DNA from 4 places in the Streptomyces sp. NPDC013457 genome. Region 1 is predicted to be linked to each of the others. Evidence: riboswitches for the same ligand, from Rfam matches in the RefSeq annotation. Region 1 holds a riboswitch; each other region holds the start of a gene.
What was found. Region 1 has a riboswitch for cobalamin ahead of cobN (cobaltochelatase subunit CobN). Riboswitches for the same ligand answer to the same signal wherever they lie in the genome.
Positions count from the first base shown of each region.

Region 2: another riboswitch for cobalamin. It lies ahead of ACF1G2_RS18740 (energy-coupling factor ABC transporter permease); the one in region 1 lies ahead of cobN (cobaltochelatase subunit CobN).
Region 3: another riboswitch for cobalamin. It lies ahead of ACF1G2_RS14300 (ribonucleoside-diphosphate reductase subunit alpha); the one in region 1 lies ahead of cobN (cobaltochelatase subunit CobN).
Region 4: another riboswitch for cobalamin. It lies ahead of metE (5-methyltetrahydropteroyltriglutamate--homocysteine S-methyltransferase); the one in region 1 lies ahead of cobN (cobaltochelatase subunit CobN).

Region 1 covers NZ_JBICBL010000008.1:422,649-427,697, reverse strand. The annotation lists gene abc-f (ribosomal protection-like ABC-F family protein) at 1-196, shown strand, start outside; gene cobN (cobaltochelatase subunit CobN) at 295-3,903, opposite strand; cobalamin riboswitch at 3,940-4,079, opposite strand; gene ACF1G2_RS23765 (cobalamin biosynthesis protein CobG) at 4,123-5,049, shown strand, end outside.
Region 2 covers NZ_JBICBL010000006.1:333,669-338,717, reverse strand. The annotation lists gene cbiQ (cobalt ECF transporter T component CbiQ) at 1-97, opposite strand, end outside; gene ACF1G2_RS18745 (energy-coupling factor ABC transporter substrate-binding protein) at 104-487, opposite strand; gene ACF1G2_RS18740 (energy-coupling factor ABC transporter permease) at 487-1,185, opposite strand; cobalamin riboswitch at 1,214-1,438, opposite strand; gene ACF1G2_RS18735 (PTS-dependent dihydroxyacetone kinase phosphotransferase subunit DhaM) at 1,524-1,937, opposite strand; gene dhaL (dihydroxyacetone kinase subunit DhaL) at 1,934-2,548, opposite strand; gene dhaK (dihydroxyacetone kinase subunit DhaK) at 2,555-3,547, opposite strand; gene ACF1G2_RS18720 (glutamate--cysteine ligase) at 4,067-5,049, shown strand, end outside.
Region 3 covers NZ_JBICBL010000004.1:547,244-552,292, reverse strand. The annotation lists gene def (peptide deformylase) at 1-461, shown strand, start outside; gene ACF1G2_RS14305 (ribonucleotide-diphosphate reductase subunit beta) at 538-1,551, opposite strand; gene ACF1G2_RS14300 (ribonucleoside-diphosphate reductase subunit alpha) at 1,551-3,914, opposite strand; cobalamin riboswitch at 4,043-4,177, opposite strand; gene ACF1G2_RS14295 (GNAT family N-acetyltransferase) at 4,224-4,727, opposite strand; gene mctP (monocarboxylate uptake permease MctP) at 4,812-5,049, opposite strand, start outside.
Region 4 covers NZ_JBICBL010000006.1:319,508-324,556, reverse strand. The annotation lists gene ACF1G2_RS18685 (diadenosine tetraphosphate hydrolase) at 1-69, opposite strand, end outside; gene metE (5-methyltetrahydropteroyltriglutamate--homocysteine S-methyltransferase) at 215-2,539, opposite strand; cobalamin riboswitch at 2,701-2,918, opposite strand; gene ACF1G2_RS18675 (hypothetical protein) at 3,026-4,567, opposite strand; gene ACF1G2_RS18670 (hypothetical protein) at 4,564-5,049, opposite strand, start outside.

The sequences.
Region 1 (5,049 bases):
GGTCAGCCGCCCGACGGACCTGCTCCTCCTCGACGAACCGACCAACCACCTGGCCCCCGGCCTCGTGGAGGAACTGGAGGCCGCGCTCGCCACCTACCCGGGCACGCTGGTCGTGGTCACCCACGACCGCCGCATCCGGCGGTCCTTCCCCGGCCGGCGCCTCGAACTGACCCCGGCGCAGGCGGCCCGGGTGTAGACCGTCGGCCCTCGAGGCCCGGCGCCGGGGCCCGCCCCCGGCGCCGGGGCCGCCCGGCCCCGGTGAAGGCCTCGGCCCTCGCCTCCGGCGCAGGGGCCTCAGCCCTCGGCGCCGTCCTCCAGGTCGCCCTCCGTGTCCAGGAAGACCTGGCGCAGGGCGGCCAGGGTCTGCGGGTCCGGCTTCTCCCACATGCCGCGCGACTCGGCCTCCAGGAGGCGTTCCGCGATGCCGTGCAGGGCCCAGGGGTTGGCTTCCTTCAGGAAGGCCTGGTTCTCCGGGTCCAGGACGTACGTCTCGGTCAGCTTGTCGTACATCCAGTCGGCGACCACGCCCGTCGTCGCGTCGTAGCCGAAGAGGTAGTCGACCGTCGCCGCCAGCTCGAACGCGCCCTTGTAACCGTGGCGGCGCATCGCCTCGATCCACTTCGGATTGACCACCCGGGCGCGGAAGACCCGCGAGGTCTCCTCGACCAGGGTCCGGGTGCGGACCGTCTCCGGGCGGGTGGAGTCGCCGATGTACGCCTCGGGGGCCGTGCCCGTCAGCGCGCGGACGGTCGCCACCATGCCGCCGTGGTACTGGAAGTAGTCGTCCGAGTCGGCGATGTCGTGCTCACGCGTGTCCGTGTTCTTCGCGGCCACCGCGATCCGCTTGTAGGCCGTCTCCATCTCCGAGCGGGCCGGACGGCCCTCCAGACCGCGGCCGTACGCGTATCCGCCCCACACCGTGTACACCTCGGCGAGGTCCGCGTCCGTGCGCCAGTCGCGCGAGTCGATCAGCTGGAGGATGCCCGCACCGTAGGTGCCCGGCCGCGAGCCGAAGATCCGGGTCGTCGCGCGCCGCTCGTCGCCGTGCTCGGCCAGGTCGGCCTGCGCGTGCGCCCGTACGAAGTTCTCCCCGGCCGGCTCGTCGAGCGAGGCGGCCAGCCGTACGGCGTCGTCGAGGAGCCCGATGACGTGCGGGAAGGCGTCCCGGAAGAAGCCCGAGATGCGCAGCGTGACGTCGATGCGCGGGCGGCCCAGCTCGGCGAGCGGCACCGGCTCCAGGCCGTTCACCCGGCGCGAGGCGTCGTCCCACGTGGGGCGGACGCCCAGCAGGGCGAGGGCCTCGGCCACGTCGTCGCCCGCCGTGCGCATCGCGCTCGTGCCCCACAGGGAGAGGCCGACGGAGGTCGGCCACTCCCCGTTGTCGGAGCGGTAGCGCTCCAGGAGCGAGTCGGCGAGCGCCTGGCCGGTCTCCCACGCGAGGCGGGAGGGGACGGCCTTGGGGTCGACGGAGTAGAAGTTCCGGCCGGTCGGCAGCACGTTGACCAGGCCGCGCAGCGGCGAGCCGGAGGGCCCCGCCGGGACGAAGCCGCCGTTCAACGCGTGCACGGCGTGGGCGAGTTCGTCGGTCGTGGCGGCGAGCCGCGGCACGACCTGCTCGCAGGCGAAGCGGAGGACGGCCTGGACGTCGGGACCGTACGCGGCGGCGACCGCCGGGACCGCCTCCACGGACCAGTCCGCCGCCTCCATCGCCTCGACCAGCTCGCGCGCCGTCGCCTCCGCCTCGTCGGCGGTGGTACGGGTCGCGGCCGACTCGTCGAGGCCCAGGGCCTCACGGAGACCCGGCAGCGCCTGCGTACCGCCCCAGATCTGCCGGGCGCGCAGGATCGAGAGCACCAGGTTCACGCGCTCGGGACCGGCCGGTGCCCCGCCGAGCACATGCAGACCGTCCCTGATCTGGGCGTCCTTGACCTCGCACAGCCAGCCGTCGACGTGCAGCAGGAAGTCGTCGAAGCCGTCGTCCTCCGGGCGGGCCTCCAGGCCCAGGTCGTGGTCGAGCTTGGCCGCCTGGATCAGCGTCCAGATCTGCGCGCGGATGGCGGGCAGCTTGGACGGGTCCATGGAGGAGATCTGCGCGTACTCGTCGAGCAGCTGCTCCAGGCGCGCGATGTCGCCGTACGAGTCGGCGCGGGCCATCGGCGGCACCAGGTGGTCGACCAGCGTCGCGTGCACGCGGCGCTTGGCCTGCGTACCCTCGCCCGGGTCGTTGACCAGGAACGGGTAGACCAGCGGGATGTCGCCGAGCGCCGCGTCCGGGCCGCAGGCGGCGGACAGGCCCGCGTTCTTGCCGGGCAGCCACTCCAGGTTGCCGTGCTTGCCGAGGTGGACCATCGCGTCCGCCCCGAAGCCGCCGTCCTCGGTGCGCGCCGCGATCCAGCGGTAGGCGGCCAGGTAGTGGTGGGACGGCGGGAGATCGGGGTCGTGGTAGATCGCGATCGGGTTCTCGCCGAAGCCGCGCGGCGGCTGGATGAGGACGAGGAGGTTCCCGCGCCGCAGGGCGGCGAGGACGATGTCGCCCTCGGGGTTCCGGGACCGGTCGAGGAACATCTCCCCGGGCGCCGGGCCCCAGTGCTCCTCGACGGCCTCGCGCAGCTCGGCCGGGAGGGTCGCGTACCAGCGGCGGTAGTCGGCGGCCGGGATGCGGACGGGGTTCTTCGCCAGCTGCTCCTCGGTCAGCCAGTCCTGGTCGTGGCCGCCCGCCTCGATCAGGGCGTAGATCAGCTCGTCGCCGTCCCCGGAGACCAGCCCGGGGATCTCCTCGACCGGGCCGAAGTCGTACCCCTCCGCACGCAGGCGCCGCAGGAGCGCGACGGCGGAGGCGGGGGTGTCGAGGCCGACCGCGTTGCCGATCCGGGAGTGCTTGGTCGGGTACGCGGAGAGGACCAGCGCGATCCTCTTCTCGGCGTTCGGGATGTGCCGCAGGCGGGCGTGGCGCACCGCGATCCCGGCGACGCGAGCGGCGCGCTCGGTGTCGGCGACGTACGCCGGAAGTCCGTCCTCGTCGATCTCCTTGAAGGAGAACGGGACGGTGATGAGCCGGCCGTCGAACTCGGGCACGGCGACCTGGCTCGCGGCGTCCAGCGGGGAGAGGCCCTCGTCGTTCTCCTCCCAGGCGGCGCGCGAGCCGGTGAGGCAGAGCGCCTGCAGGATCGGCACGTCGAGGGCGGCGAGCGCGCCCGCGTCCCAGGCGTCCTCGTCCCCGCCCGCCTGCGCCTCGGCGGGCTTGGTGCCGCCGGCAGCGAGGACGGTGGTGACGATCGCGTCGGCCGTACGAAGGGTGTCGAGCAGCTCCGGCTCGGGGGCGCGCAGGGAGGCGACGTACAGCGGCAGGGCCCGGGCGCCCGCGTCCTCGACCGCCGCGCAGAGCGCGTCGACGAAGGCGGTGTTCCCGCTCATGTGGTGGGCGCGGTAGTAGAGCACGGCGACGGTCGGGCCGTCGGTGGCGCGCGCCTCCCGCTCCAGCGGGCCCCAGGTGGGCGCGGCGGCGGGGGCGTCGAAGCCGTGACCGGTGAGCAGCACGGTGTCGGAGAGGAACCGGGCCAGCTGCTCCAGGTTGGCCGGACCGCCGTGCGCGAGGTAGGCGTGGGCCTCGGTGGCGACGCCCACGGGGACGGTGGAGGCCTCCATCAGCTGGGCGTCGGGAGCCTGTTCCCCGGAGAGCACGACCAGCGGCTTCTCCGTCGCCCGCAGGGCGTCCAGGCCGTCCTCCCAGGCGCGCAGACCGCCGAGGAGGCGTACGAGAACGAGGTCGGCGCCGTCCAGGAGCCCGGGCAGGTCGTCCAGGGCGAGGCGGGAGGGGTTGGCGAACCGGTACGCGACGGGGCCGCCGGCCGCGCGGGCGCTGAGCAGGTCGGTGTCGGAGTGCGACAGCAACAGAATTCGCATGCGTGCGCAGGCCTTCCTCGGGGTTGTCCGCGCCCCGGGTGGTCGTGTGGACGGCAGGAGTTCCTGACTCACCCGGCCCCTTCCGGGGCCCGGCTCACAGTGGCGGGACCGCGCCGGATTCTCACCGGGCTTCCTCCCCGGGGTCCTGGGACCCCATGCCGATCTGCATAGTAGATCGTGCGCTCGGCGGCCCGGGGGGTCACCCGGATTCACGTGGGTATGCTCGCCGCCATGCCGCCCACCACGCCCCCTGCGCCCAACCAGGGCGAACCTCTCATACGGGACCGTGGCGACGCCTGCCCCGGGGCGCTCCGACTGCACCCCGCCGACGACGGCCGCCTGGCCCGACTGCGCCTGCCCGCCGGATTGTTGACGTCTCGTCAGGTCGAGGTCCTGGCGTCGGCGGCGGAGTCCCTGGGCGACGGACGGGTGACGGTCACGTCCCGGGGGAACGTGGAGCTGCGGGGGCTCGGCGAAGGCTGCGGCGCGGAACTGGCGGACCGCCTGGCGGAGGCGGGCCTTCTCCCCTCGACCACCCACGAACGGGTCCGCAACATCGTCGCCTCCCCGGCGGCCGGACTGGACGGACTCGGCCACGCGGACGCCCAGTTGTGGGCCCGCGAGCTGGACGCGCTGCTGTGCGCGACCCCCTGGGCGGCGGCCCTCTCGGGCCGCTTCCTCTTCGCCCTGGACGACGGCCGCGGCGACGTGGCGGGGCTCGGCGCGGATGTGACCTTGATCGCAGGAGGCGCCCGGCCGGACACCGACCGGGGGTCGGGCGGGAGCCCGTCGGGCGGCGGAGCCAGGACGGGCGGGAGCGCATCGTCCGGCGACACCGGAGCCAGGACGGGCGGGAGCCCGTTGCCCGCCGGATCCACGGCGAGCGGCTGCGTCGGCCCGGCGCTGCGCGCCGGCGACGCCCTGCTGTGCGTCGGCGGACAGACGTTCCGCGTCGCAGGCGCCGACGCGCCGCGAGCGGCGCTCGCCGCGGCCGACGCGTTCCTGCGCGCCGCACAGAACGCCGGAAACGGCGCGTGGCGCGTGAAGGAACTGCCGCGCTCCGGGGCGCCGGAAGCGGAAGCCACCGACGACGCCGGCCCGAACGGGCTGCCAAGCGTCGGGCCGACGGGCGCCCCCGGCGCCGGG
Region 2 (5,049 bases), on a different contig from region 1:
CCGCGCAGAGCGTCAGACCGAAGCCGAGCGCCGCTTTCTCGCACGGGTGACGGCGGCGCCAGCGACTGCTGTGCGCCGCCGCGTCGATCGGCAGCACCGGCGGCTACTCGTCGCCGGCCGTGGACGTGGCCGTGGACACCGGCGCCGAAGCAGGCTCGGGCACGGACGTCGGCGACTTCGCGAGCGCGCGGGCCTCGCCCTGCCTGCGCCCCTTGTGCAGGCCGAAGTAGTAGGCGAGCACTCCGGCGCCGAGCGCAGCCTGCAGGGAGAAGAGCGCCGACTCGATCTCGCCGGACGGGGGTTCGTACAGTGGGGAGAACCACGGCTCGTAGTCCGGGTCGATCTCCGTGATCGCCGTCTCTGCCTCACCGTCGGCGCCGGTGAACGGCTCCTCCTTGTGGTCGCCCAGTCCCAGGACCAGCGGGAGGACGGCCAGCGCTCCGACGACGAGCAGCAGCAGTGCGTTGATCTTCGCGTTCCGGCTCATCAGGCGCTCGCCTCCGCGTTCTCGTTCTTCTTCCGGGACGGGAGCAGCACCCCGAGGCGGGTCAGGTCCGCCTTGCTGGACTGCGTGAGCAGCCGCATGACCAGCACCGTCAGCAGGCCCTCGCTGACGGCGAGCGGCAGCTGTGTGACGGCGAAGATTCCACCGAACTTGGCCAGCGCGCCGAGCACACCGCTGCCCGGGTCCGGGAACGCCAGCGCGAGCTGGACGCTGGTCACGCAGTACGTCGACAGGTCGGCGACGAACGCGCCGAAGAACACGCTCACCATGAGCGGGACGTCGAAGCGGCGAAGCAGCCAGTACGTGGCGAAACCGGCCCACGGCCCGACGATCGCCATCGAGAAGACGTTGGCACCGAGCGTGGTGAGCCCGCCGTGGGCGAGCAGCAGCGCCTGGAACAGCAGGGTGATCGTGCCCAGGACCGCCATCACCGGCGGCCGGAACAGGATCGCGCCAAGGCCCGTACCGGTCGGGTGCGAGCAACTGCCGGTCACCGACGGGATCTTGAGCGCGGACAGAACGAAGGTGAACGCACCGGACGCACCGAGCAACAGGGTGGACTCGGGGTTGGCCTTGACCTCACGGGTCAGGGCGCGGACACCGTGGACGACGAAGGGAGCGGACGCGACGCCCCAGGCGGCCGCGTGCACAGGGGGCAGATACCCCTCGGCTATATGCATGGTTGGGAGACCCTCTCCAGCACCTCGTGGATGGACAACGCACCTTGGCCGGTCTCCTGGCTGACGGGTCATGCCGCCGCGGCTCCGCCTTCCCACACCCCCGCGGTCTCCCGCGGCGGTCCAGTGGCTTCCCCGGAGGGATGGAGCCGGACTTCCCGATCACAGTGGCGAGGGCCGCACCGGTACCGCACCGGTTTCCCGTACACCAAGGCGCTGTGACATTAGTGGGTTGACCAGGTACATCACAACACGGGAGGCGTCGCGGACGGTGTGTGACGGATCTCCCGCGCGCCCCACGCACCCCTGTCGCCCCTGCGCACGCCTCCCACGCCCCCGCCTCACTCCTTCCGGTACGCGTACGCCTCCGAGGCCGCCGCCGCCACCGCGTCCAGGTCCCCGCCGGCGCTCGCCGTGACGAGCGCGGCGACGGCGCCCTCGACGAACGGGGCGTCGACGAGCCGTGAGCCGTCCGGAAGCTCGTCCTCCTCGGCGAGCAGCGCCTTGACGGTCAGGACGGCGCTGCCGAGGTCGACGAGGATGGCCACTCCGGCGCCCCCGTCGACCGCGTTCGCCGCCTCGACGATCCGCTCGGAACTCGTGCCGAGACCGCCGTCGGGCGTGCCTCCGGCCGCGGCGACGGGAGCGGTCGCCCCACCGCCCGCGAGCCCCCGGGCCAGGGCGGCGACGGCGTCGGCGACGGCCGCGCTGTGCGAGACGAGAACGATGCCCACCGTGCCCTGCCGGCCGGTCATGCGGCGGCCACCTCCGCGAGCGCGGCGATCAGCAGGGCCGACGAGGTGGCCCCGGGGTCCTGATGCCCGACGGAGCGTTCGCCCAGATAGCTCGCCCTGCCCTTGCGCGCCCGGAGCGGTACGGTCGCGAGCGCCCCGCGCTCGGCCGCGTCCCGGGCCGCGGCGAAGGAGTCGCCGAGCGCCTCGGCCGCGGGGGTGAGCGCGTCGAGCATGGTCTTGTCCCCGACCTGGGCCCCGCCGAGCTGTGCGACGGCGGCGACCCCGGCGGCCAGGGCCGCGGCCAGGTCCTCCCGTGTCACCGATGCGGCATTCCCGAGCGCCTTGCCGGTCCGCCGCAGCAGCGTCCCGTACAGCGGCCCCGACGCACCCCCGACCGTGGAGATCAACTGCCGCCCCGCGGCCACGAGTACGGCCCCCGGAGTCTCGGGCGGATCCTTCTCCAGGATGTCCCTCACGGCGGCGAACCCCCGCTTCAGATTGGCGCCGTGGTCCGCGTCGCCGATCGCCGAGTCGAGCTCGGTGAGACGCTCCGCCTCACGGTCGACGACCGCCGCCGCCCCGGTCAGCCAGCGACGGAAGAACGCGGCGTCGAAATCGTCCGGTTCGGTCATCCCCGCTCACCGCCCCCAGCGCAGCGCCGGCGTCTGCACGGGCGCGTCCCAGAGCCGGAGCAGCTCCTCGTCGGCCTGACAGAGCGTCACCGAGCAGCCGGCCATGTCGAGCGAGGTCACGTAGTTGCCGACCAGCGTGCGGGCGACGGGCACCCCGCGCTCGGCCAGCACGCGCTGGACCTCGGCGTTGAAACCGTACAGTTCGAGCAGCGGCGTGGCGCCCATCCCGTTCACGAGGGCGAGGACGGGACCGGACGGCCGCAGGTCCTCCAGGACGGCGTCGACGGCGACGTCCGCGATCTCGCCCGAGGTCATCATGGGCCGTCGCTCCCGTCCGGGCTCCCCGTGGATGCCGATCCCCAACTCCAGCTCACCTGGCGGTAGTTCGAAAGTCGGACTGCCCTTGGCGGGTGTGGTGCAGGCGCTCAGCGCCACACCGAAACTCCGCGACCGTTCGTTCACCCGGCGGGCGACCGCCTCCACCCGCTCCAGCGGCGCACCCTCCTCGGCGGCGGCACCGGCGATCTTCTCCACGAAGAGGGTCGCCCCCGTCCCGCGCCGGCCGGCCGTGTACAGACTGTCCGTCACCGCCACGTCGTCGTCGACGAGCACCTTCGCGATCTGGATGCCCTCGTCCTCCGCGAGTTCGGCGGCCATCTCGAAGTTGAGCACGTCACCGGTGTAGTTCTTGACGACGAACAGCACCCCGGCCCCACTGTCGACCGCGGCGGCGGCGCGCACCATCTGGTCGGGGACGGGCGAGGTGAACACCTCTCCGGGGCAGGCGGCCGCCAGCATCCCGGGCCCCACGAAGCCCCCGTGCAGGGGTTCGTGCCCGGACCCGCCCCCGGACACCAGCCCCACCTTCCCGGCGACAGGCGCGTCACGCCGCAGGACGACGCGGTTCTCGACGTCGACGGTGAGTTCGGGATGCGCGGCGGCCATCCCGCGCAGGGCATCGGCGACGACGGTCTCCGGAACGTTGATCAGCATCCTCATGGGTACCTCCTGAAGCGATGACGGTCGATCCGCTGAGCCTGCTCCGTTCCGCTCGCGCCCACACGTGCCGGTCGCCGCCGCCGGCACCGCGCTACGGCGCGGGCAGCACCCGCCAAGGGTAGGCTGGGGTGCGACGGCCCCCCGTGAATGCCACGGCAACCACAGTGTGTCCGGAGGGATGGAAGAGCTTGCGGGCCGATCCTCTACCTCGTCGGGTGGACCCGTTCCCCCGGCGGGCGGCGCTTTTCGGCGAGCTGTGTCAGGTCCCCCGGACCGCGGTTCGTCGATCGCCAGAGCCGTGATGCCGGCCGAAACCCCGTAGGGCAGCCGCCCTCCCGGCATGTCCGGTTCCCTCGCCGCCCGCGCCCAATTGAGCGGCTGGTGTGACAGGTGAGCGGCCTGTGCTTAAGTCGGCCCCGATGGGGCAGTCGCACTGCAGGCCAGGCAGGGCCGCCGGTCAGGGCGATCAGCCGGCCCGACGATCGTCGATCTCGCACAGGAGGCGCAGTGGTCGTCCGGATGGGTGTCGAAGAAGAGTTCCATGTGATCGATGTCGAGAGCGGTGCGCTGACACCTCGGGCCGCCCCTGTCCTCGGACGGCTGTCCCCTGACGGGGGCGACTTCACGCGGGAACTCCAGCAGTCGGTCGTCGAGTCGAACAGCGGGGTGCACGCGCGCCTCGACGAACTCCACGCGGACCTGTGCGCCTCGCGGCGGCGGCTGAACGCTGCCGCGGCCTCGCAGGGGCTGGCGATCATGGCGGCGGGCACGGCCCCCGTCGCACGGCTCGGAGCCGTGCACCCGACCGACGAACCCCGCTACCTGACGATGGCGGACGAGTACCGCCGGCTCGCCGACGAGCAGCTGATATGCGGCGCCCAAGTACATGTCGACGTCCCCGACCGGGACACCGCCGTACGGGCCCTCTGCGCCCTGAGTCCATGGCTTCCGCCCCTCCTGGCCCTGTCCGCGAGCTCTCCCTACTGGCTCGGCTCCGACACGGGCTACGCGAGCTGGCGCACCATGCTCTGGCAGCGCTGGCCCACCTCCGGACCGGCCGGATGCTTCACCGGCGCCGCCGAGTACGACACCGCAGTGAACCAGCTGGTCGATTCCGGCGTCATCAGCGACCCCGGAATGATCTACTACGACGTCCGCCCCTCCGCGCATCTGCAGACACTCGAACTGCGCATCTGCGACTCCTGCCCGCGCGTCGAGACGGTCGTGCTGGTCGCGGCGCTGTTCCGGGCCCTGGTCACCGACGCCTGCGCACACACCGAGGCCGCCGGGGACGCCGTCTGCGGCGACCGGCACGAATGGCTGCGGACCGCGACGTGGCGGGCCGCCCGCTCCGGCCTCGAGGGCGACCTGATCGACCCCGTCACCCGCCGGCCCGCCGCGGCCCCCGCCGTCGTACGCACCATGCTGCGCCGACTGCGGCCGACCCTGGAGGCGTACGGGGACTGGGAAACCGCTCACCGCCTGGCGGAGGAGGCCCTGGC
Region 3 (5,049 bases), on a different contig from region 1:
ACAAGCTCGCGGCGCTGATCGACGACATGTTCGCCAGCCAGAAGGCCGCCGAGGGCGTGGGCCTGGCCGCGAACCAGATCGGCGTCGACCAGAAGGTCTTCGTCTACGACTGCCCCGACGACGAGGGCGTCCGCCACACCGGCGTCGTCGTCAACCCGGTGCTCCAGGAGCTGCCGGCCGAGCGCCGCATTCTGGACGACTCCAACGAGGGCTGCCTCTCGGTCCCGACCGCGTACGCCTCGCTGGCCCGCCCGGACTTCGCGGAGGTCCACGGTCAGGACGCGCAGGGCAACCCGATCAAGGTCCGGGGCACCGGCTACTTCGCGCGCTGCCTCCAGCACGAGACGGACCACCTGTACGGCTTCCTGTACATCGACAAGCTCTCCAAGCGCGAGCGCAAGGACGCGCTGCGCCAGATGGAAGAGGGCACCCCGCGGTACGAGACGGTCCCGAACGACTGACCTCGGTGTACGGCGAAGGGCCCCGCTCCCCCCGGAGCGGGGCCCTTCGCCGTGCCTGCGGGGCCTGGCGGCGGACCTAGAAGTCCTCGTCCAGGTCGACCGAGCCCTCGACCGCCACCTGGTAGGCGGACGGACGGCGCTCGAAGAAGTTCGTCAGCTCCTGGACGCCCTGGAGCTCCATGAACGCGAACGGGTTCTCGGAGCCGTACACCGGGGCGAAGCCCAGACGCTGGAGGCGCTGGTCGGCGACGCACTGGAGGTACTCGCGCATCGACTCGGTGTTCATGCCCGGCAGCCCGTCACCGCACAGGTCGCGGCCGAACTGCAGCTCCGCCTCGACGGCCTCCTTCAGCATGTCGGTGACCTGCTGCCGGAGCGCGTCGTCGAAGAGCTCCGGCTCCTCCTTGCGGACGGTGTCCACGACCTCGAAGGCGAAGTTCATGTGCATCGTCTCGTCCCGGAACACCCAGTTGGTACCGGTCGCGAGGCCGTGCAGCAGACCGCGGGAGCGGAACCAGTACACGTAGGCGAAGGCGCCGTAGAAGAACAGGCCCTCGATGCAGGCGGCGAAGCAGATCAGGTTCAGCAGGAAACGGCGGCGGTCGGCCTGCGTCTCCAGACGGTCGATCTTCTCGACCGAGTCCATCCACCTGAAGCAGAACTGCGCCTTCTCGCGGATCGAGGGGATGTTCTCCACCGCGTCGAAGGCCGCCGCGCGGTCCTCAGGGTCGGGCAGGTAGGTGTCGAGCAGCGTCAGATAGAACTGGACGTGCACGGCCTCCTCGAACAGCTGGCGCGAGAGGTACAGGCGCGCCTCGGGGGAGTTGATGTGCTTGTACAGCGTCAGCACGAGGTTGTTGGCGACGATCGAGTCACCGGTCGCGAAGAACGCGACCAGACGGCCGATCATGTGCTGCTCGCCCGGCGTCAGCTTGGCGAGGTCGGCGACGTCCGAGTGGAGGTCGACCTCCTCCACCGTCCACGTGTTCTTGATCGCGTCCCGGTAGCGCTCGTAGAAGTCCGGGTAGCGCATCGGACGCAGGGTCAGCTCGAAGCCCGGGTCGAGAAGGTTCTTGTCGGAAGAGCTCATTACTGGCAGGCCTCGCAGGACTCGGGGTTTTCGAGGGAGCAGGCGACGGCCTCTTCGGGGGTCGCCTGGACGGGGATGGGCGCGGAGGCCTGGGCCGCGCGGGCGATCCGGGTCGCCGGGCGGGAGCGCAGGTAGTACGTCGTCTTCAGGCCCTGCTTCCAGGCGTACGCGTACATCGACGACAGCTTGCCGATCGTCGGCGTCTCCAGGAACAGGTTCAGGGACTGCGACTGGTCGAGGAACGGCGTACGGGCCGCCGCCATGTCGATCAGACCGCGCTGCGGGATCTCCCACGCCGTCCGGTACAGCTCGCGCACCTCGGCCGGGACCCAGGTGAAGCCGGCCACCGAGCCGTTGGACTCGCGCAGCGCCTCACGGGTCTGCGCGTCCCACACGCCGAGCCTCTTCAGCTCCTCCACCAGGTACGAGTTGACCTGGAGGAACTCGCCCGAGAGCGTCTCGCGCTTGAACAGGTTGGAGACCTGCGGCTCGATGCACTCGTACACGCCCGCGATCGAGGCGATCGTCGCCGTCGGCGCGATGGCGAGCAGCAGGCTGTTGCGCATGCCGACCGCGGCGATCCGCTCGCGCAGCGCCGCCCAGCGCTCGGGCCAGTTGAGCTCCACGTCGTAGTGGTCGGGGTGCAGGACACCGCGGGCCGCGCGGGTCTTGTCCCAGGCCGGCAGCGGCCCGTTCCGCTCGGCGAGGTCGGCGGACGCCTCGTACGCGGCGAGCATGATCCGCTCGGCGATACGGGTCGACAGCGCGCGAGCCTCGGCGGAGTCGAAGGGCAGCTTGAGCTGGAAGAAGACGTCCTGGAGGCCCATCGCGCCCAGGCCGACCGGGCGCCAGCGGGCGTTGGAGCGGCCCGCCTGCTCGGTCGGGTAGAAGTTGATGTCGACGACCCGGTCGAGGAAGGTGACGGCCGTACGGACGGTCGCGTCGAGCCGCTCCCAGTCGATGTCCGAACCGACCACGAACGCACCGAGGTTGACCGAGCCCAGGTTGCAGACGGCCGTCTCGCCGTCGTCCGTGACCTCCAGGATCTCCGTGCAGAGATTGGAGGAGTGGACGGTGTGGCCCGGCTCGGCGGTCTGGTTGGCCGTACGGTTCGAGGCGTCCTTGAACGTCATCCAGCCGTTGCCGGTCTGGGCCAGGGTCCGCATCATCCGGCCGTACAGGTCACGGGCCGGCATGGTCTTGCGGGCCAGGCCCTTCGCCTCGGCGGCGCGGTACGCCGCGTCGAACTCCTCGCCCCACAGGTCCACCAGCTCGGGCACGTCCGCCGGGGAGAAGAGCGACCAGTCGGCGTCCGCGTTGACCCGGCGCATGAACTCGTCCGGGATCCAGTGCGCCAGGTTCAGGTTGTGCGTACGCCGGGCGTCCTCACCGGTGTTGTCACGGAGCTCCAGGAACTCCTCGATGTCCGCGTGCCAGGTCTCCAGGTAGACCGCGGCCGCGCCCTTGCGCCGTCCGCCCTGGTTCACGGCCGCCACCGAGGCGTCCAGCGTCTTCAGGAACGGCACGATGCCGTTGGAGTGCCCGTTGGTGCCGCGGATCAGCGAACCGCGGGCGCGGATGCGGGAGTACGACAGGCCGATGCCGCCCGCGTGCTTCGAGAGCCGCGCGACCTGGTGGTACCGGTCGTAGATGGAGTCCAGCTCGTCCAGCGGGGAGTCGAGGAGGTAGCAGGACGACATCTGCGGGTGGCGGGTGCCGGAGTTGAAGAGCGTGGGGGAGGAGGGCAGGTAGTCGAGCCGGCTCATCAGCCCGTACAGCGCGGCGACCTCGTCGAGCGCGCGGGTGGAGTCGTCCTCGGCGAGGCCGCAGGCGACGCGCAGCATGAAGTGCTGCGGGGTCTCGATCACCTGGCGGGTGATCGGGTGACGGAGCAGATAGCGCGAGTAGAGGGTCCGCAGACCGAAGTAGCCGAAGCGGTCGTCCGCGTCCGCGTCGATGAGCGCGTCGAGCCGCTCGGAGTGCCGCCGGACGAACTCGGCCGTACGGTCGGCGATCAGGCCCTCGCGGTGACCGACGGTGACGGACGCCGAGAAGGTGACCGAGCCCTGCGAGGCCGCCTCGTCGGCGATCGTGATCGTGAGCAGCCGGGCGGCGAGCCGCGAGTACGCCGGGTCCTCGGCGATCAGACCCGCCGCCGCCTCCGTGGCCAGCTCGCGCAGCTCCGCCTCGTCCGAACCGGCGTTGCGGCCGCGCAGCGCGGCGGCGGCGACCTTGCCGGGGTCGGTGTCGGTGAGGTCGGCGGTGAGGTCGGTCAGGGTCCGCAGAAGCACGGTCCCGGGTCCGTCGCTCTCGTTGCCGTCGCTCTCGATCGCTGCGGCCGGATCGGCGGGCGCGATGGTCACGTGGGGCTCTCCCTCGCTCGGCTCGGGGCCGGCGGAGGGAGGCGGGCGGCGGCCGCACCCGTGGACAGGGGAGGGCCGCGCCACGGCCCACTCCGCGAGGCCCGGACGTCTGTGGCACCCGGAACGGAAGGACCGGGCGCGCCGTCCGCAGGTCTTCGGACTCGGTCCGCGTGCGCAAGCATGCAGAAACCACACCGTTGCGGGACAGTTCCGGATTTCCACCGGATTCCCCTGTGAGGACAGCGAGCATGAGCATACATGTGGGGGGCGCTCCTCGAAGCACCCCCCACATGTTGTGTCGTTGGGGAGTCAGAGCTCCAGGGCATAGGTGAGCAGGGGGTCCATGTCGGGCACGGGTGTCCAGTCCCGGCCGGGCGTGCGGACGAAGCCCATCCGCTCGTATATCCGGTGCGCCGAGGCCATCCGGGGCTGCGTCGAGAGCACCACGCGACGGCATCCCCCGGTCTCCCGCGCCCGCTCCACACACGCCCGTACGAGCGCCTCGCCGACGCCCCGGCCCCGCGCCTCCTTCGCCACGGCGAGCATCCGGAACTCGGCCTCGCCCTCACCCGCGATGTCGGCCCACTCCTCGCCGCCCCGGGCGAAGGTCACCCCGCCGAGCACGGTGCCCGAGCGGTCCACCGCCACCAGCACCTCCGCCTCCGCGACCCGCCGGGGCACGTCCCGCAGCAGGTGGAGGTAGTCGTCCTCCTCGCCGAAGTCGAGGTGTCCGTCGTCGAGGTAGGCGCGCGCGGTGATGTCGCCGAGGGCCTCGTGCTCCTCGGGCCGTACCGCCCTGATGGTGAAGTCCATGGAGGGCAGTCTGCCTCGGGGGTACGGCGAAGGGCCCGGGGATTTCCTCGCGGAGACCCCGGGCCCTTCGCCGTACCGGAACGGTCAGTGACCGGCGCCGACCTTGGGCAGCGGCTTCACGCCCGCGTCGCCCGCGTCCGCCGTGTAGTCCGACGGAGAGGTCTCGTCGACGCCCTCGGGCGCCTTCACGGCCTTCAGGACGAAGGTCAGGACGACGGTGACGATCACGTTGATCACGAAGGCGGTGAGACCGATGTAGCCGATCTCGCCGATGCCCGGAATCTCGGCGGACGAGCCGCCGAAGTGCTTCTGGGTCGGGCTC
Region 4 (5,049 bases), on a different contig from region 1:
TCTCACCACCGAGGGGTTCGCGCCCCGAAGTGCACTCCCGATGCGGTCCGTCCGCCAGTCGTCCGTCATGGCGTGCGACCCTACCGGGCGATGATCACCCTCGGCCCGTCGTCGCGGGCCGAGCCGGGCCGGGCCGAGCCGGTCCGTCCGGGGCCGAGCCCGGGCCGTCCGGGGCCGGGGCGGGCGTCGGTGGCGTCCGTCCCGGCCTTCGGGGTCAGGAGGTGCCGGTGGTCAGTTCGGCGCGGATCTCGCGGGCCGCCGCGACGAGGTTCTCCAGCGAGGCCCGGGTCTCGGGCCAACCACGGGTCTTCAGGCCGCAGTCGGGGTTCACCCAGAGCCTCTCCGCCGGGATCGCCTCGAGTCCCTTGCGCAGCAGGGCGGCCGCTTCCGCCACGCTGGGGACGCGCGGGGAGTGGATGTCCCAGACACCGGGTCCGGCCTCGCGGGGGTAGCCGTGCGCGGCCAGTTCGCCGGAGACCTGCATGTGCGAGCGGGCGGCCTCCAGGCTGATGACGTCGGCATCGAGGTCGTCGATCGCCTGCACGATGTCGCCGAACTCCGCGTAGCACATGTGCGTGTGGATCTGCGTGTCCGGCCGTACCCCGCCGGTCGTGAGCCGGAACGACTCCGTCGCCCAGGCGAGGTACGCGGCGTGGTCCGCGGCCCGCAGCGGCAGGGTCTCGCGCAGCGCCGGTTCGTCGACCTGGATGACGGACACGCCGGCCGCTTCGAGGTCCCCGACCTCGTCGCGCAGCGCGAGCGCCACCTGCCGCGCCGTCTCGCCCAGCGGCTGGTCGTCCCGTACGAAGGACCAGGCGAGCATGGTGACCGGGCCCGTCAGCATGCCCTTGACCGGCTTGGAGGTCTGCGACCCGGCGTACGTCGTCCAGCGGACGGTCATCGGCGCGGGGCGGGAGATGTCCCCGGCCAGCACCGGGGGCCGGACGTAGCGGGTGCCGTAGGACTGCACCCAGCCGTGCTGGGTGGCCAGACAGCCGGTCAGCTGCTCGGCGAAGTACTGCACCATGTCGTTGCGTTCGGGCTCGCCGTGCACCAGGACGTCGAGCCCCGCCTTCTCCTGGAAGGCGAGCACCTCGCGGATCTCGTCCCTGATCCGCTCCTCGTACCCGGCGACGTCGATCCGTCCGGCCCGCAACTCGGCCCGTGCGGCTCGCAGTTCACCAGTCTGCGGGAACGAGCCGATGGTCGTCGTCGGCAGCAGCGGAAGGCGCAGACGCTCCCGCTGGGCGGCAGATCGCTCCGTGTACGGCTGCGAGCGCCGGCTGTCCGCGTCGGTGACGGCGGCGGTACGGGCCCGTACGGCGGGATCGCTCGTCAGGGCGGAAGCGGCCCGGGAGGCCAGGTCGGCCCGGTTCGCCGCGAGTTCGGCCGCGACGGCGCCCGCGCCCTGGCCGAGCCCGCGCGCGAGAACGGCGATCTCCGCCGTCTTCTGGCGGGCGAAGGCGAGCCAGCGGGCGACCTGAGGATCGATGTCCCGCTCGGCACCGGCGTCCAGTGGTACGTGCAGCAGGGAGCAGGAGGCGGCGACGTCCACCTGGCCGGCGAGCCCGAGGAGCGTGCCGAGCACCCCCAGGGACTTCTGGAGGTCGTTGATCCAGACGTTGCGGCCGTCGACGACGCCCGCGACCAGCCGCCTGCCGGGCAGCCCGCCGGCGGAGGCGAGGTCGTCGAGGTTGGCGGCGCCCGACCCGGTGAAGTCGAGTGCGAGACCATCGACGGGAGCCTTGGCCAGGACGCTCAGCGCCTCGCCCAGCCGCCCGAAGTAGGAGGCGACGAGCAGCTTAGGCCGGTCGGCGGCCCCACCCAGCTCGCGGTAGGCACGCGCGGCGGCGTTCAGTTCGGCGGGGGTGCGGTCCTGGACCAGGGCCGGCTCGTCGAGCTGCACCCACTCGGCCCCGGCCGCACGGAGGTCCGCGAGGACCTCGGCGTACACCGGAAGCAGCCGGTCCAGCAGGGTCAGCGGCTCGAAGTCAGGGTCCACGTCCGGCGCGGGCTTGGCCAGCAGCAGGTAGGTGACCGGGCCGACGAGGACCGGGCGGCCGCTGTGGCCGAGCGCGAGAGCCTCCTTCAGCTCGGCGACCTGCTTGCGCGAGTCGGCGGAGAAGTCGGTGCCGGGACCGAGTTCGGGCACCAGGTAGTGGTAGTTCGTGTCGAACCACTTGGTCATCTCCAGCGGGGCGGTCTCCTGGGTGCCCCGGGCCATGGCGAAGTAGCCGTCCAGCGCGTCGTCGTCCGCCGGGGCGCGGTGCCGCTCGGGGACGGCGCCCACCATGACGGTGGTGTCGAGGACATGGTCGTAGTACGAGAAGTCACCGGTCGGCACCTCGTGGATACCGGCCTCGGCCAGCTGCCGCCAGTTCGAACGGCGCAGACCGGCCGCGGTCTCACGGAGCTCGTCGGCGGTGACGCGGCCCTTCCAGTAGCCCTCGACGGCCTTCTTCAGTTCGCGGTTCTGCCCCTGCCGGGGGTAGCCGTACACGGTGGCGCGGGGCGCCTCGGGTGCGGGCTTCGGTGTCACGGAACTCTCCTTCGCGAGATGTGTCCTTGGACGCCCCGGCGACGGGACGTGGACGCGAAGGAACGGACGACCGGGCGGCCCACGCCGCGGACATGCCGCACGTGCCGCTCGATTTGCGCGCCGACCCGCCCACGAGGTCACCGGGATCACCGCACGCGAACGATCGCGCGCGGGCAACGGGCAGGTCTTCGGACTCGCGGGCACGCCTGCCGAGGCAGACCCCTAGTGGCCGTCGCTTCCCAGACCCGTACGGGTCCAGTGCGTATGACGGCGGTCGTTCCCGCTCACCGCTGCGGGGCAGTCCCGGATTTCCACCGGGTTCCCTCTTACGACGCATCCCGCCTGGCGGACGGGGCGAACCAGCTGCAAGGGCCACCTTAGGCGGACCGACGGTGCCACCGCACACCCTTGCCCGCATTCCGGAACGCGCCGGCCCCTTCCCCTCCTGCCGGCACGGCGTCCGGCACGGCGTCCGGCGGGGCGGTGTCAGCCGCGGCTCGCGGTGCAGTCCGCCGGTGTGGGGCGGCCGGTCGGCCAGGCGAGTCCGACGAAGCGGATGCGGCCGGGCGCGTCCGGCGCGAGCTCCACCACGGAGACCGCCTTGTTGTACGGGTTGCCGTAGTTGTCGAGGCAGATCCATCCGCTGGCACCGTCGACCTTGCCCATCCCGTGCAGCCGCAGCCACGAGTCGCTGATACGGCCGAGGGCGGGGATGACCGGGTCGCCGTCGTCGCGCATCCGGATGGCGGTGATCGCGGTGAGCCCGGCGTCGTAGAAGGTGATCGTCCGTGAGTCGGTGAGCTCCACCGGGCCGATGTTCCCGACCTCCTTGCTGCTCGCGAGCGTGGCCAGGGTGCGGAAGGCGGCCGGGGAACCGCCCGTGGTGGGCGCCTTGGGGCCGCTCCAGGCGTCGGGATGGGCGACGGCGGCGTACTGGAGGGTCACGCCCTTGCGGAAGGCGTCCCAGTCGAGGAGCTTGTCCGAGGAGAGCGTGGAGGCGCCCGAGCCGGTGATGACGGTGTACTTCTTCTCCGTGCAGCCCCGGTTGCCCAGTTCGTTGACGAACTGCCGTAGCTGGACCGGTCGTCCGGCGAAGTAGATCACCTTGGCCGCCGAGGTGCAGATGGTGTCGACCATCTGGTCGAAGGCGTTGGCGGTGGTGCCCTCCTCGTGGAACTCCTCGGGCGCGCGGTACTGCTCGGGTGCGCGGGGCGATCCCACGGTCCGCGCGGCGAAGGCCCGCTTCAGCGCGTCGACGTAGTTGTCGCCGGTCCGGATGTCCTCGACGACCAGGGTGTGCCGGGGGTCGATGCCCGCGTTGAAGTGCGACAGGGCCCTGGCCTGGTCGGAGGTGGTGGGCACGACCCTGGCGAGACCCGGGTACGCGTCGGGCCGCTGGGCGCTGTTGCCCGAGTCGTCGGCGGTGATGGGGCCGCCGACGACGGGAATGCCGCGCTCGCGGGTGAGGTAGCCGATGGCGGCCTGGGTGGTGGCGGTGGAGACGTCGAAGCCGATGACGGCCCGGAGGTTGTCGGTCGTGGATTCCGACATGGCCCCGAGCTGTTCGGCGACGGGCCGCCAATGGGCTTGGCTGCGGCCGGGGTTGGCGAGCAGAAGCCGGATCGCCGGCTTCTTGCTGTTGGAGTCGTGGTTGGCGCGGTACTGCGCGAGGTAGGCGCCCTGCACCTCGTGGAGCGTCTTCTGCTGCTCGAAGGCCTGCGTCGGTGCCATGGGCAGCATCACCGCGACGGAGACGTGCGGTTCGCCCTTGATCCGCTCGTTCTCCGCCTTGATCCGTGCGCTGACCTCCCTGAGGTTGTCCGCGAAGACGTAGCTGCCGTCGGTGACGCCCGTGCACTCCCGCGAGCCCTCGGGGCCCCGCTCCTCGATGCCCTTGCCGCAGGCCGGGTCGGGCCCGAGGACGACGATGCCGGCCCATACGGCGGCGCCGAGCACGGCCAGGGCGACGACGAGGGCGGCGGCCTTGGTCAGCGGTCCGCCGGGCAGTCTTGAGATGAACGACGTCATGACGCGGCACCTTCCTCGACGGGCAGGTCGGGAGCCTGTGCCCCGGCCCGCAGACGGGCGGGCCAGGCGGCGGACGCCTCGCGGTAGGCGGCGTGCGCGGCCTTGTTGCCGTACAGCGTCTCCAGCGCGATGCGGACGGTGGTCAGCTCGTCCTCGCGCGGGGCGAGGGTGAGCGGGTCGGAGAGTCGCCAGAGCAGCGGCACGAGGGAGGCGATCGCGTCGTGGTGCGGTCCGGGAAGGTCGCTGCCGCAGGCCGTGCACGACAGGAACGGGCTCGCGGCGGGGGGCTCGTACCCGGCGCGCGGGTGGGGGGCCGAGCAGACGACGTTGAGCGCGGCCAGCCAAGCGCCCGGCGGGGTGACGGTGAACCGGTGGTGCAGGGCCCCGACCACCTCGTCCACCCGGCCCAGCGCCAGCGTGTGGTGCAGATACGTGTCGCCGCGCGGGTCGCACAGGGAACGCAGCCGGAGCTGGGTGTCGCG